DNA from 3 places in the Arthrobacter sp. K5 genome. Region 2 is predicted to be linked to each of the others. Evidence: predicted binding sites of a transcription regulator. Region 2 holds the regulator's gene; each other region holds the start of a gene.

What was found. Region 2 encodes LexA, which represses DNA repair genes until DNA is damaged. Its sites were predicted from a motif close to TCGAACANNTGTTCGA; they were not measured.
Region 1: the regulator LexA is predicted to act here: its motif matches at 2,083-2,098, upstream of ABRP34_RS19190 (DUF222 domain-containing protein).
Region 3: the regulator LexA is predicted to act here: its motif matches at 2,099-2,114, upstream of ABRP34_RS13275 (DUF222 domain-containing protein).

Annotation. Positions count from the first base shown of each region.
Region 1 covers NZ_CP159279.1:4,205,375-4,209,790, reverse strand. The annotation lists gene ABRP34_RS19205 (hypothetical protein) at 1-24, opposite strand, end outside; gene ABRP34_RS19200 (MSMEG_6728 family protein) at 191-1,171, shown strand; gene ABRP34_RS19195 (NAD-dependent epimerase/dehydratase family protein) at 1,179-2,039, shown strand; gene ABRP34_RS19190 (DUF222 domain-containing protein) at 2,173-4,404, shown strand.
Region 2 covers NZ_CP159279.1:4,841,437-4,845,852, reverse strand. The annotation lists gene ABRP34_RS22045 (histidinol-phosphate transaminase) at 1-530, opposite strand, end outside; gene ABRP34_RS22040 (LysM peptidoglycan-binding domain-containing protein) at 597-947, opposite strand; gene lexA (transcriptional repressor LexA) at 1,410-2,156, shown strand; gene ABRP34_RS22030 (ATP-dependent DNA helicase) at 2,266-4,326, opposite strand; gene hflX (GTPase HflX) at 4,319-4,416, opposite strand, start outside.
Region 3 covers NZ_CP159279.1:2,943,935-2,948,350, forward strand. The annotation lists gene ABRP34_RS13260 (NAD(P)(+) transhydrogenase (Re/Si-specific) subunit beta) at 1-281, opposite strand, end outside; gene ABRP34_RS13265 (NAD(P) transhydrogenase subunit alpha) at 278-640, opposite strand; gene ABRP34_RS13270 (Re/Si-specific NAD(P)(+) transhydrogenase subunit alpha) at 640-1,920, opposite strand; gene ABRP34_RS13275 (DUF222 domain-containing protein) at 2,168-3,919, shown strand; gene ABRP34_RS13280 (IclR family transcriptional regulator C-terminal domain-containing protein) at 4,004-4,416, opposite strand, start outside.

The DNA.
Region 1 (4,416 bases), 640 kb from region 2:
GGGTGCGGGAGAGGTAAGAGTCATGAGTCGGCTTCCAGACGCTGGTGAGGTTTCGGATATCTTAGTGGATTAATCAACCTTCCGTATGCATGGGTCCACTATGTGAACACCGGACCGTCCATTTTGGCCGCTGGCTGTGCCGTCCGGCACTTCAATTGGCACAGGGCGCCAGGGACGGCAGACTGAAGGGATGCAAACATTCCTTCCCTATCCCGATTTCCGGCAAAGCGCGGCCGCGCTGGACACCCCCCGGCTCGGCAAGCAGCGCGTAGAAGCGCTGCAGACACTCCGTGCGCTGGTCATCCCGGAATACGGGTGGCAGTCACACCCCGCTATCCGCATGTGGATGGGGCACGTGCCTGCGCTCACCATGTACGGCCTGGCCATGGTGGACGAATGGACCAAGCGCGGCTTCGACGACACCACCCGGGACAACATCCGAGAGTTCGCACCCCAGGCCGCGCACCCAGACTATGCCGCCAAGATCCTGCTTCCGCCGTGGCTCGGAGACCCCGACTTCCACCTGAGCCACCGCTCCAACCTGATCCGCAAGGACCCGCACTTCTACGAACAGGTGTTCCCCGGCACCGAGCACGGGCTGGAGTACGTCTGGCCGGAGCCCAGGCACGAGTTCCTGCCGGAGGATCCAGAGGGTGACGTGCTGTGGATTCTCCGCGAGCACGTCGGCCACGGCGACCCCGAGAAGCTGGTCAAGGTCGGTCTTCCTGCCGTGGGGCGGGCGGCGCAGGGTTCCGCCGTTGCTTCGGGCGGCGGGGCCGCTGGGTCTGGGGCCGGGGCCGGTTCGGGCGCCGGCGGGGACTCCGCGGACTCCGGGGACGACTACCAGTTCGTCTACGCTGAGGAAACATCGCGCCGTCCCGCCAAGGTCGCCCGGAAGGCCGCCCCCAAGCCGCTGGTCAAGAAGCCGTCCCGGAAACGGCAGCGCCAGGAGGCAGCCTTCTCAACACTTCCGGGCAAGTCCCCGGTAGCCGTGCCTTTCGACGGCGGCAGCAGGTTCGCCGTCGGAATGGTCGTGGGCCGTCCCATCACGCTCGACGACGGGCGCTTCGGCCGCAACTTCCAGCTCACGGACATCATCGACCGGTCGGAATTCGACTACCCGGCGCTGCTGCAGGACCCCCGCGTCTTCTTCCCCGTACCGGCGCTCTGAACCGCAGATGACTATCCTTCTGGCCGGCTGCGGCGATCTGGGCACCGAGGCGGGTTTGCGGTTCGCCGCAGCGGGGCACCGGGTGGTGGGCTGGCGCCGCTCGCCGGACAAGCTGCCGCCTGCGATTGAGGGCGCCGCCGCGAACCTAAGCACCGCAGAACTGCCGCCTGTCCCGGCGGACACCACCGCCGTCGTCATAGCGGTGGCAGCGGACGCGTCCACCGAAGAGGCCTACCGAAGCGCGTACCTGGACGGCGTGGCGCATGTGCTCGACGCTCTTGATCGAGACCGCGTTACCCCCGAACGCGTCCTTTTCGTCTCCTCCACGGCCGTGTACGGCGACGCCGGCGGCGGATGGGTCGATGAGAGCACGACGCCGGAACCCGGCGGATTCTCGGGCCGCATCATGCGTGAGGCTGAGGAGCACCTGCTCAAGCGGCTCCATGGAACCGGAACCACACCTGTCGTGCTCAGGCTTGGCGGAATTTACGGGCCGGGCCGCACGCGCCTCATCGACCAGGTTCGAACTGGCGCCGCCGTCATTCCTGACCAGCCCCGTTACACCAACCGCATCCACCGCGACGACGCCGCGGGTGCCATCGTGCATTTGTGCACCATGAACGCTGTGCCGTCGCCGGCCTATCTGGGGGTGGACAACGATCCAGCCGAGTTGGGCGACGTTCTGCGCTTCCTGGCGGCCGAATTGGGGTTGGACGTACCGCCGACGGATTCTCTGGGCAGCGGGCGGGGTGGCAACAAGCGGTGCAGCAACGCGCTGCTTCGGGATACAGGGTTTTCATTCAAGTACCCATCCTTTCGCGAGGGGTACCGCGACATTCTGGCCGGCGTCGGAGTTCGCCACCCATGAGTACACGCGTCGCCCAGGTGGAGATGCCGGTCAAATGACCGGGCCGAAAAAATTTTCAAAAGTTTTTCACGTTTAGTCCGAAGTGACGCTCCTCAGCCCTAAAAATGTCAGACCCCGCTGAGAGAGTTTCTCTATGGAAGCTATTGGGGAGCATGGAGCGCATAGCTCGGCGGGGACGAATGTCTCGGGCCTGGGTTCCGCGGCCCTGCTGCCTGGCCGCCGGCTGCGCAGCGTCCCTGCAGCTCCCCTTTCTGACGCACCGGCCAAGGACGTGTCCGACGGCGGTGCTGCCGCCGGCTTTGCAGCTGGCTCCGGCCCTGCCACTCCACACCTCGGCACGGACGGCCCGGAGTCAGCGGCCCTGTTGACCGCTGAACTGGCGCTGGCAACGACTGATCTGAACGCGTCACTGGCGCTGCTGGAGTCCGCCACCAGCTCGGCGCCGGAGGAGCTCGCCGCGGCCAACTTCCTTCAGGCGGCCGATTTCGCGGAACTGACCGAGAAGCTCTCCCGCCGCGTCGAACACCTGCAAGTACTCGCCGCCGCGGCAGTGGACCGGACACGGACCGAGGCGATCAACGACGCCGCGACCGCCAGCCGCACCGCCGGCTGGACCACAGGCTGGTGCACCGAACCCGGGCCTGTCCCGGATCCTGGCGCTCAGCCCTCCGAGCCGGCCGCCACCACGGCTGGAGCCTCTGGCTCCTCCTTAGCCGCTGCCGCCGCCCCCGCTCCAACCCCGGCGGCCTCTGCCTCTGCGGTGGCCTGGTCCCCGGCCGATGACGGAGCCCGAAACACCGCCGAGTTCCTCCGCACCCGGCTCCGGATCAGCACCCCCGAAGCACGCCGCCGCCTCGCCCTCGCCAACGCCACCCTCCCCCGCACCGGACTCGCCGGCCGGCCCATGCCACCAGAACGCGAAGAAACCGCAGCAGCCCTCACCACCGGAATCATCTCCTCCCGCGCCGGAACCACCATCACCACCGCCCTGGACAAAGTCCGCCACATCCCCCACCCCGCCCTGATCACCGAAATGGAACACAACCTCACCCAAACCGCGATCGAAAACGACCACGACTTCCTCACCCGCATCGCCCACCGCTGGATCGACGCCCTCGACCAGGACGGCACCGAACCCTCCGAAGAAAACCTCCGCCACCGCCAAGGCGTCTTCCTCCACCACAAACGCGGCGGCCTCCACCACCTCGAAATCCGCGCCACCACCGACCAATACGAAGTCCTCACCACCGTCATGAACACCGCCACCAACCCCCGCACCACCACCCCCAACACCACCTGCGGGAATACCGACAACGGCACCAGCGGTCATGGCGGTACCAGCAGTGACGGCTGTACCAGCAGCGCCGGCAGCGCCGGCAGCGGTGACGGCGGTACCGGCGCTGCTGGTACCGGCAGCGACGACGGTATCAGCGCCGCCGCTGCCGACCCCGACGCGGCCTTCACCGCCCCCACCCCGGAACCGGACCTGGACCGCCGCACCCTCGCCCAGCAACGCCTCGACGGCCTCGTCGGCGCGTCCAAGGCAGCCCTCGCCGCCGGCGCCCTGCCCACCACCGGAGGACTCCGCCCCCAAGTCATGGTCACCATCGGCTACCGGGACCTCCTCAACAGCATCCAAACCACCGCCAACCGCGGCCCCCGCTACGCCCCGAACACAAACGGCCCCGGTACCCGGCGAACAGACAGCCCCCGGCCAACACCCACCCCCTGGCAGGCCACCATCAATCCGCCAACAGGCCCGGACATCTGGCAAACCAGCGAATCCCAACCCGAGCCAGGCACCGACCCGACCAACTGGCAGACCAGCGAACCCGACACCCTGACAGGCAAACAGCCCGTCACCACGCTCCCCGGCATCAACTGGTCCGGCACTGACCTCTTCGCCACACCCCCCTTTAACGCACCCGCAAGCACACCACCCACCGGCAGCGGAACGTTCAACTACACCGGCCCCGTCACCGCTTCCACCATCCGCAAAATCGCCTGCGACGCCGACATCATCCCCGTCCTCCTCGGCAGCCAAGGACGGATCCTCGACATCGGCCGCACCGCCCGCATCTTCCCGCCCCACATCCGCAAAGCCCTCAACGCCCGAGACCAAGGCTGCGCCTTCCCCAACTGCACCATCCCCGCATCCTGGTGCGAAGCCCACCACATCACCTACTGGTCCCGCCACGGACCCACCAGCACCGACAACGGCGTCCTCCTCTGCACCCATCACCACCACTTAATTCACAAGGAACAGTGGAAAATCCACGTCAAAAACGGGGTCCCGTGGTTTATCCCACCGCCCCACATCGACCCCCGACAACAACCCCGACAAAACCACCACCACAAAACATGACTCTGCGGACAA
Region 2 (4,416 bases):
CCCAGGCCGGTACCGGTGGGATTGTTGGGTGAACACAGGAACACGATGTTGGGCTGGAGTTCGCGCACCTGGCTCGCGGCCGACTCGGCGCTGAGGCCATAGTCGTCGGCACGCTTGCCTGCGATGTAGGCGGTGTCGGTTCCGCTGGCGAGGAGCGGGTACATGGAGTACGTCGGCGGGAAGCTCAGGAGCGAACGGCCCGGCCCGCCGAAGGCCTGGAGGATCTGCTGGAGGACCTCGTTGGAGCCGTTCGCTGCCCAGAGGTTGTCCGCGCTGAGCCCGTGGCCGAGGTACTCCGCCAGGGCTTCCCGGAGCTCGGTGAATTCGCGGTCGGGGTACCGGTTGAGTCCGGTGGCTGCCTCGCTGACGGCCGCGGTGATGGCCGCCCGTACGTCGGCGGGCACGCCATGCGTGTTCTCATTGACGTTGAGCAGGATCGGAACGTCAAGCTGCGGGGCGCCGTAAGGGGACAGCCCCCTCAGGTTAGTCCGCAGGGGCAGTCGGTTCAGTCGCTCAAGCTGGTCAGTCACCTAGACAGTTTAAGTAACCCGAAGGGCTGGCCGGAAACTGTGACGGTTCCAGCGTACGGCAACGGCTTATTTGTTCGGCACGAACAGCTGCTGGCCGGGCATGACCTTCCCTGCCTGAAGGTCGTTGAGCTGGACGATGTCCACAATCACGTCCCGGGGGTCGCGGTCGGGGTCGACTTTTCCGGCGATGGCCCAGAGCGATTCACCGGGCTGCACGGTGACAGAAACGGTGGGCGTGACGGTCAGGCCACTGGCGGTGTCCGCAGCCTTGGCCGGCGAGTTCAACAGCCCCGTCAAAGACAAGATCAGGGCGGCAAGAAGAACAAGCGGCAGTCCGATGAGGACGATCCGGCCGCGGCGGGTGAGGCGCAGGCGTGGCGGCCTGCCTGGCCGGGACACTGCACAGGACTGGGGCACGGCAAGCGACTGGGGCGCCGCACGCAGCTCAGTCACCGCACGGGGCTGAGGCACCGCACGCGGCCGAAAGACTGCGCCGGGCTGGGAGTGCGGCGGGACTGCTGGTGAAGCCGACATTGCTGGTGAAGCTGAGACTGCTGATGAAGCTGACATGGCGTGAGCCCTCCTGGACCAAGTTGTACTGCCTCGCGTTCGAACAGACAGTTCGAACACCGGGCTGAGAAACCGTCCTCACTAGAACACATGTTCGAACTTTGCTTTTTCCAGTTTTAGCACCTATCACCGAATTAAGTCGAGACTCGCTAGAACAAATGTTTGAAAAAGCCCTATGGCTGGCCTACGTTGGAAATCACAGAACAACCACATCTGCAGTTGATCAGCAGGGTCTGACATTTTTCAGGCCGGAAGTTCCCGGCCACTGCAGCTACCGCGTCCGGGAGGAACGGAAAGGCGTTGGCGAACATGGCAGCACAGGCCTCTGACGGCAAGGCTCCCCAGCGCAGCCCGCGGTCTCAGCGGACCCCCAAGGGACTAACACTCCGCCAGAAGAAGATCCTGGAAACCATCCAGCGTTCGGTCAACGAGAACGGCTACCCGCCGTCGATGCGGGAAATCGGCGACACCGTCGGGCTGGCCAGCCTGTCCAGCGTGACCCATCAGCTCTCGCAGCTGGAAAAGCTTGGCTACCTTCGGCGTGACCCCAAGCGTCCGCGCGCCATGGAGGTCCTGATGCCGCTCACCCTGGACGCGGGGGCGCCGAAATCCGGCGGCGCGGACAAAGCCCCGGCCCTGGGCACGGCAGGCGCTTCCGTGTCCGAATTGCCCAGCGCAATGGATACCGCAATGGTTCCGCTGGTCGGCCGGATCGCCGCCGGCGGCCCCATCCTCGCGGACCAGATGGTTGAGGAACTGATGCCGCTGCCCCGCCAACTGGTGGGCCACGGCGAGCTTTTCATGCTCAGGGTCGCAGGCGATTCCATGGTCGACGCCGCCATCTGCGACGGGGACTGGGTGGTGGTCCGGCGGCAGAGCGACGCCGTCAACGGCGACATCGTTGCGGCGCTGCTCGACGATGAAGCCACGGTCAAGACTTTCCGGCAGCGCGACGGCCACACGTGGCTGCTGCCGCAGAACACGCAGTACGAACCCATCCTCGGCGACCACGCCGTTGTCATGGGCAAGGTGGTTTCCGTACTCCGCTCGCTGTAGCCGCCGGGCCGGAGGCCACCGCGGGCTTCGTCCCCGGAAACGTCCATCAGGGAGCGGGAATGTCCTTCAGGGAGCCTTGGGCCCCGGGCAGCATCAGCCCGGGGCTTCCTTAGGCCTGTGCGCCGGCGAGTCTTTCCAGTGCCGCGACGGCGGTCTTCCGGTCGGTCGTTGGCCAGAACGGCGGCAGCGCGGCCCGCAGGAACCCGCCGTAGCGTTCCGTGGAAAGCCTGGAGTCCAGCACCGCCACCACGCCCTTGTCATTCGTGGACCGAATGAGCCGTCCTGCCCCCTGGGCAAGCCGGATGGCCGCGTGCGTGGCGGAGACAGACATGAAGCCGTTGCCGCCGGCCTGTGCAACGGCCCGGGACCGCGCGGTCATCAGGGGATCATCCGGCCGCGGGAAGGGAATCCTGTCAATGACCACCAGGCGGCAGGACCCGCCCGGCACGTCGACCCCCTGCCACAGTGACATCGTGCCGAACAGGCAGGTATCGGGCTCGTCAGCGAACTGCTTCACCAGTGCCGTCATGGTGGATTCACCCTGGCAGAGAATGCTGACATCCAGCCGCGTGCGCAGGGCGTCCGCAGCTTCCTCGGCCGCCCGCCGCGAGGAGAACAGACAAAGCGCTCCCCCGCCGGAGGCACGGATGAGGGACTCGAGTTCGTCCAGCGCCTCAGGGGACGTGCCACGGCCCGGTTTCGGCAGGTGGCCCGCTACATAGAGGATGCCCTGCCTGGGGTAGTCGAAAGGCGACCCCACGTCGACGCCGGTCCAGCTCGGCGCGCCCTCCCCGACCAGGCCCAACCCGCCGGCCGCGGGTTCGAAGGCAGAGCCGATGGCAAGGGTGGCCGATGTCAGCACCACCGTATGCCCGGCGAACAGGCCTTCCCGAAGCCGGCCTGCGACGCTCAGCGGGGCGATGTTGACCAGCGCCGGGGCAGACTCGTCCGGCGCAGAGTAGCCCTGCTGGGGATCGAACGTGCTATTCCGGGAGAACCAGACCACCTCGCGGTTTTCCCGGGCGGCGATGAGCCGTTCGCAAAGCTCCAGAATCACCAGCAGGCGGGAGCGCGCGAGCTGCCGCCCGCCGTCGGCCGTTGTATTGCTGTCCCCCTTGGAATCCGACAGCGCCGCCCGGCACGCCTCACGAAGCTGGTCCACACAGTCCAGCTGCTCGTCGTTCAGGCCGTTGGGCAGCAGGCCGCTGGGAACGCCGGCGAGAGCCACCTCAAGGTTGGCGGCCGCTGTGTTGAGCGCGTCAACGGTAATGCCGGTGTGCTTGCGGGCGCCGGACGCTGCGGCGTGGACCATGGCCACCGACAGCTGCCCCGAAACCGCGCCGGTTACCCGGTCCTGGAGTTCGTGGGCCTCATCCACCACCACAACGTCATACTCCGGCAGCACCGCCAGGCCTTCGAAGGCGCTGACGGCCAGCATGGCGTGGTTGGTCACCACGACGTCGGCTTCCGTGGCGTTATGGCGGGCAAGCTCACTGAAGCACTCTTCGGCGAGGGGGCACTTCTGCGAGCCGAGGCATTCCATGGACGTGACTGACACCTGCCGCCAGGCCCGGTCCGTGACGCCGGGAAGCAGCTCGTCACGGTCGCCCGTGGTGGTCTGCTCCGCCCATTCGCGGAGCCGGACCACCTCCTTGCCGAGCTGCGACGACGGACCGCCCACCGCCGCGGCGAAGTGCGGGACGCTGGTGTCCTCGCCCAGTGAGAAGAGCTGGCCCTCCGAGGGTTCCTCGGAGGGAAAGCCGCCTTCGAGCTTGTGCCTGCAGACATAGTTGGCGCGGCCCTTGACCAGCGCAATCTTCACAGGCCGGTCGAGTGCCGGTTTGAGGCTTTCCAGGAGCCGGGGTAAGTCCCTGCCCACGATCTGCGTCTGCAGAGCGAGGGTGGCAGTGGACACGAGGGCAGGCTTGTTGCTCTCCAGGGAATGTGCAATGAGGGGAACCAGGTAAGCCAGCGACTTGCCGGTTCCGGTGCCGGCCTGCACCAGCAGGTGGTCGCCCGTTTCTATTGCGCGTGCCACCTGCCTGGCCATCTCGTGCTGGCCGCTGCGGCTTTGGCCGCCCATGCCCGCCACGGCACGGTCGAGCAGGTCAAGAACACGCTGCTCGCCGGCCGTGGCCGCGGCACCGGCGGCTGCCGCCCCGTCAGTCATCGGTGCTGAAGGATTCCAGTTCAGCCGCGAGGCCTTCCCGGACCATGACCACGGCGCGGGTGCCGCCCTCTTCGTGATCCAGGCTCAGGA
Region 3 (4,416 bases), 1.9 Mb from region 2:
TTGAAGAGGGCGACGAGCTGGGGCATCTGGGTCATCTTGACGCGCCTGGCCACGGGGGCGGCCACACCGGAACCGACGGCAATGGCGCCGAGGATCAGGGGGACGTTGTCCAGCCGGGTCGAGAAAAAGACAGTAACGACGGCGACCAGCGCACCGAAGGCGCCGATGAGGTTGCCGCGGCGGGCGGTGCGCGGCGAGTTGAGGCCCTTCAGCGCCAGGATGAAGAAGACGGCGGCCGCGAGGTAGAGCAGGGCGGTGACGTTGGGGTCGAGGAGGATCACCGCGTGGCCTCCGTGTTCTCCTTGGTTTCAGGCTGGGCGACGCCCGGAGCCCCAACCCCGGGGGCGGGCTTCGCCGGTTTTTCCTTGCGGCCGCGGAACATCTCCAGCATGCGGTCCGTTACCACGAAACCGCCCACAAGGTTCGCCGTGGCGAGGACCACCGCCAGCAGCGCCACCGCGAGCACCCAGGGGTGCGTGGCCTGCCCGGCGACGATGATGGCACCCACCAGGATGATCCCGTGAATGGCATTCGCACCGGACATCAGCGGCGTATGCAGCGTGCTGGACACCTTCGACACCACTTCGAAGCCGACAAACACCGCAAGCACGGTGATGGTCAGCAGGCTGATACCGTCCATCAGACCACCCCTTCGTTTTCCGACGCCTTTTCCGGCCCGTTCGCCAGCTCGTCGGCGAGTTCGTGGTCCGTGTCACTTGCGGTGTCCGTGTCGCCGGGTGGTCCGTCCGTTGATGCGGCACCGGGCGCGTTCTCCCCCGTGAGCGCCGCAAGAGCCTCCGCCGTCGGCGGATGACGCACCACGCCGTCGTGCGTCAGGCAGGCACCCGCTATCACGTCGTCATCGAAATCCGGGTCCACCGTCCCGTCGCGGGTCATCAGGGCCAGTAGGTTGGCGACGTTCTTCGCGTAAAGCCGGGAGGCGTCGGTGGGCATGGCGGAGGGCGCGTCCTTAAGGCCGACGACGGTGACGGTCCCCTTTCCGTCGGCGGTGGGGACGTGGATGTCCCGGCCGGGAACGGACCCCTCGACGTTGCCGCCGGATTCCGCGGCGAGGTCGACGACGACGGACCCGGGGCGCATGCCCTGCACCATCTCGCGGGTCACCAGAAGCGGGGCACGCCTGCCGGGGACGGCCGCCGTCGTGATCAAAACGTCGGCGTCGGCTACGTGCGGCGCCAGCAACTGCCGCTGCAGGGCGCCGCGGTCGGCAGTGAGCTCGCGGGCGTATCCGCCGGCCGCCTCCGCCGTCTCCAGGTCCAGCTTGATGAAGGTGCCGCCCATGGACGTGACCTCTTCCGCGGAGGACGGCCGGATGTCGTTGGCGGACACACGGGCGCCCAGCCGTTTAGCCGTTCCGATCGCCTGCAGCCCCGCCACGCCGACGCCGAGCACCAGCACCCTCGCGGGCGGCACGGTTCCGGCCGCTGTCATGTAGAGCGGGAAGAAGCGGGGCAGGCGGATGGCAGCTTCGAGGACGCAGCGGTAGCCGGCCACGAGGGCCTGCGAGGAGAGAGCGTCCATGGACTGGGCACGGGAGATGCGCGGCACGAGTTCCAGCGCGAAGGACGTGACGCCACCTTCGGCGAGCACCCTGACGGTGGTGAGTTCGGACGACGGCGAGGCCAAACCCACGGTGACGGCGCCGCGTTTCAGGGCTGTCGCCGTCGGGAGTTCCAGCGGCCGGACATGGGCGAGGATATCCAGCAGGGCGGGATCGAGGTCGTCAACGATGTGGGCGCCTGCCTGGCGGTATTCATCGTCGGCATGCCCGGCCGAGACGCCGGCCCGGGATTCGACCAGCACTTCCAGGCCCAGTCCGGCCAGCTGCTTTACGGTTTCCGGCGTCGCAGCGACCCGCCGCTCGCCTTCCCGGCGCTCCCGCGCTATGCCCAGCTTCACCCGCCACTTCCTTCCAACGGGTGCAGCGGCGCCCTGCTCCCCTGGAGTTTCCGGACCTTAGCGGCCGGATGGACGGAGCGGCGCTGCTACACGTAGTTGGCTAGAGTCTATGGCCCAAGGGCGCGCGGCGGGAGGGTGACGGGCCGCTTACGCTTTGGACTGCCGCTTCGGGTGGTCCGCGAAAAACTTTTTGGGCCCCTCGGCCGGCGGGGCTTTTAATGTCAGACCCCCGGACCAGACTGGTTCCATGGAAGCCATGGGGGGATTCACCGCAGACCGGGCCTTAGGGCCCGGTGCCAGTGGGTTGGCTTCTGCCGGTGCCAACGCCCTGCAGGTCGTTTCTTCCGGAGCGGACGTGGTGGACCGCAGCCTTGCTGATCTGGCCTCGAACGCCATCACCGCCGAAGACACGGCGTTGTGGGGTTTCGGGCAGGCCGCGGATTTCGCGGACCGGGTCGAGCAGCTCTCCCGCCACGTGGAGTTTCTGCAGGTGGTGGCCGCCGGCGCGGTGGACCGGGCCCGCGCCGCGGCGCTCACCGGGCCGCTGACCGCCGCGGCACCCCTCGTCCCCGGCCCCGCCGCCGCAGCGCGCCCGGGCCCGGGGGATGACGGGTCCCGGACCACTGTCGAGTTCCTGCAGGCCAGGCTGCGGATCCCGGCCGCCGAAGCCCGCCGCCGCCTCGCCCTGGCCGACGCCGTCCTGCCCCGGGCCGGGTTCGGCGGGCAGCCGCTCCCGCCCCGCTACGAAGAACTCGCCGCCGCGGTCAGCGCCGCCCGGATCGGCTCCCGCGCCGGGAGCACCATCACCCTGGCCCTGGACCGGGCCCGGCACCTCACCACCGCGGACCTCACCGCCGCGATGGAACACGCCCTGACCCAAACCGCCGTCGAAAGCGACGGCGACTTCCTCACCCGGGTCACCAAACACTGGGCCGAGGCCATCGACCAGGACGGGACCGAACCCTCCGAACCGGCCCTCCGCCAGATCCAGGGCGCCTTCATCCGCCGCCCCAAACACGGCCTGCAGCACCTGGAAATCTTCGCCACCACCGAACAATTCGAAACCCTCACCACCGCCATGAACACCGCCACCAACCCCCGCACCCCAACACCCGGCACCCCAACCGGCACCGACAGGACAGACAGTGCCGGGACGGACAGTGACGGGACGGACGGTGCCGGGGCCGGGGAACAGGGCGGCCCGGCCGGCTGGGACCTCCCGGATCTCCCGGAAATCCCGCTGGACCACCGGTCCCAGGGCCAGAAGAGACTCGACGGACTCGTCGGCGCCTGCCAAACCGCCCTCACCACCGACACCCTGCCCGCCAACGGCGGACACCGGCCCCAGATCCTGGTCACCATCAACTACCGCGACCTCCTCGCCGAACTCCAGCAACGGCACAACGCACAGTGGGCCGCACCGCCGCCGGACCGGGCAGCACCGCCGCAGGACCGGGCAGCACCGCCGCAGGAGTCCTCGCAGGGCACGCAGTGGTTCCAAGGAGCGCCTTCGTTCCAAGGAGTGCAGGGCCCCCGGCCGGGCTACACCGGCCGGACCGGCGACGGGACCGCCCTGTTCGCCTTCTCCGGCCCGGTAAACCCCGCCACGATCCGCAAAATCGCCTGCGACGCCGACCTCATCCCCGTCGTCCTCGGCAGCGACGGCCGGATCCTGGACATCGGCCGCGCCTCACGGGTCTTCCCGCCCCACATCCGCAAAGCCATCATGGCCCGGGACCAGGGCTGCGCGTTCCCCGACTGCACCATCCCCGCGCCCTGGTGCGAAGCCCACCACATCACCTACTGGTCACGGGGCGGAACCACCGGCACCGGCAACGGCGTCCTCCTCTGCACCCACCACCACCACCTCATCCACAAAGAACTATGGACCATCGAAATCACCAACGAAGTCCCCTGGTTCAAACCCCCACCAGAACTCGACCCCCACCGAAAACCCCGCCGCAACCACTACTTCCGCTCACGACCCCAACGGGAATAGGCTCACTGCTGGTTTTCTCTGAGCTCCGTTGTGGGAAGGCGCGCAGATCCTCGGCGGCGTCACCAACCAACCGGGTGAGTACAGCTACCGTCCGCTGGAGAAGTCCGAGGAAATTCGTTCTGCCGTGGCCACGATTTCCTTCCGCACGGATTCGAGGTAGGCCTCGCGATCCGGCTTGGCGGCTACAGACTGTGCCTGCAGCGATACATTGACGGCGGCCACCACCTTCGGGCCGTGGTAAACAGGCGCGGCCACGGACATCAGCCCAAGCTCCAGCTCCTGGTCCAGCAGGCACCAGCCCTGAGCCCGAACTTTGTCCAGAACGGCCAACAGGTCCTGCACCGTGCCGATCGCGCGCGGAGTCAGGGGCTTGATCTCCGCCGCGGCCAGGTATTCCTTCAGCTGCTCCGGCGGAAGGCCGGCGAGCAGCACCCTGCCCATCGACGTCGCGTAGGCCGGGAACCTGGTCCCTACTGTGATGCCGATGGTCATGATCC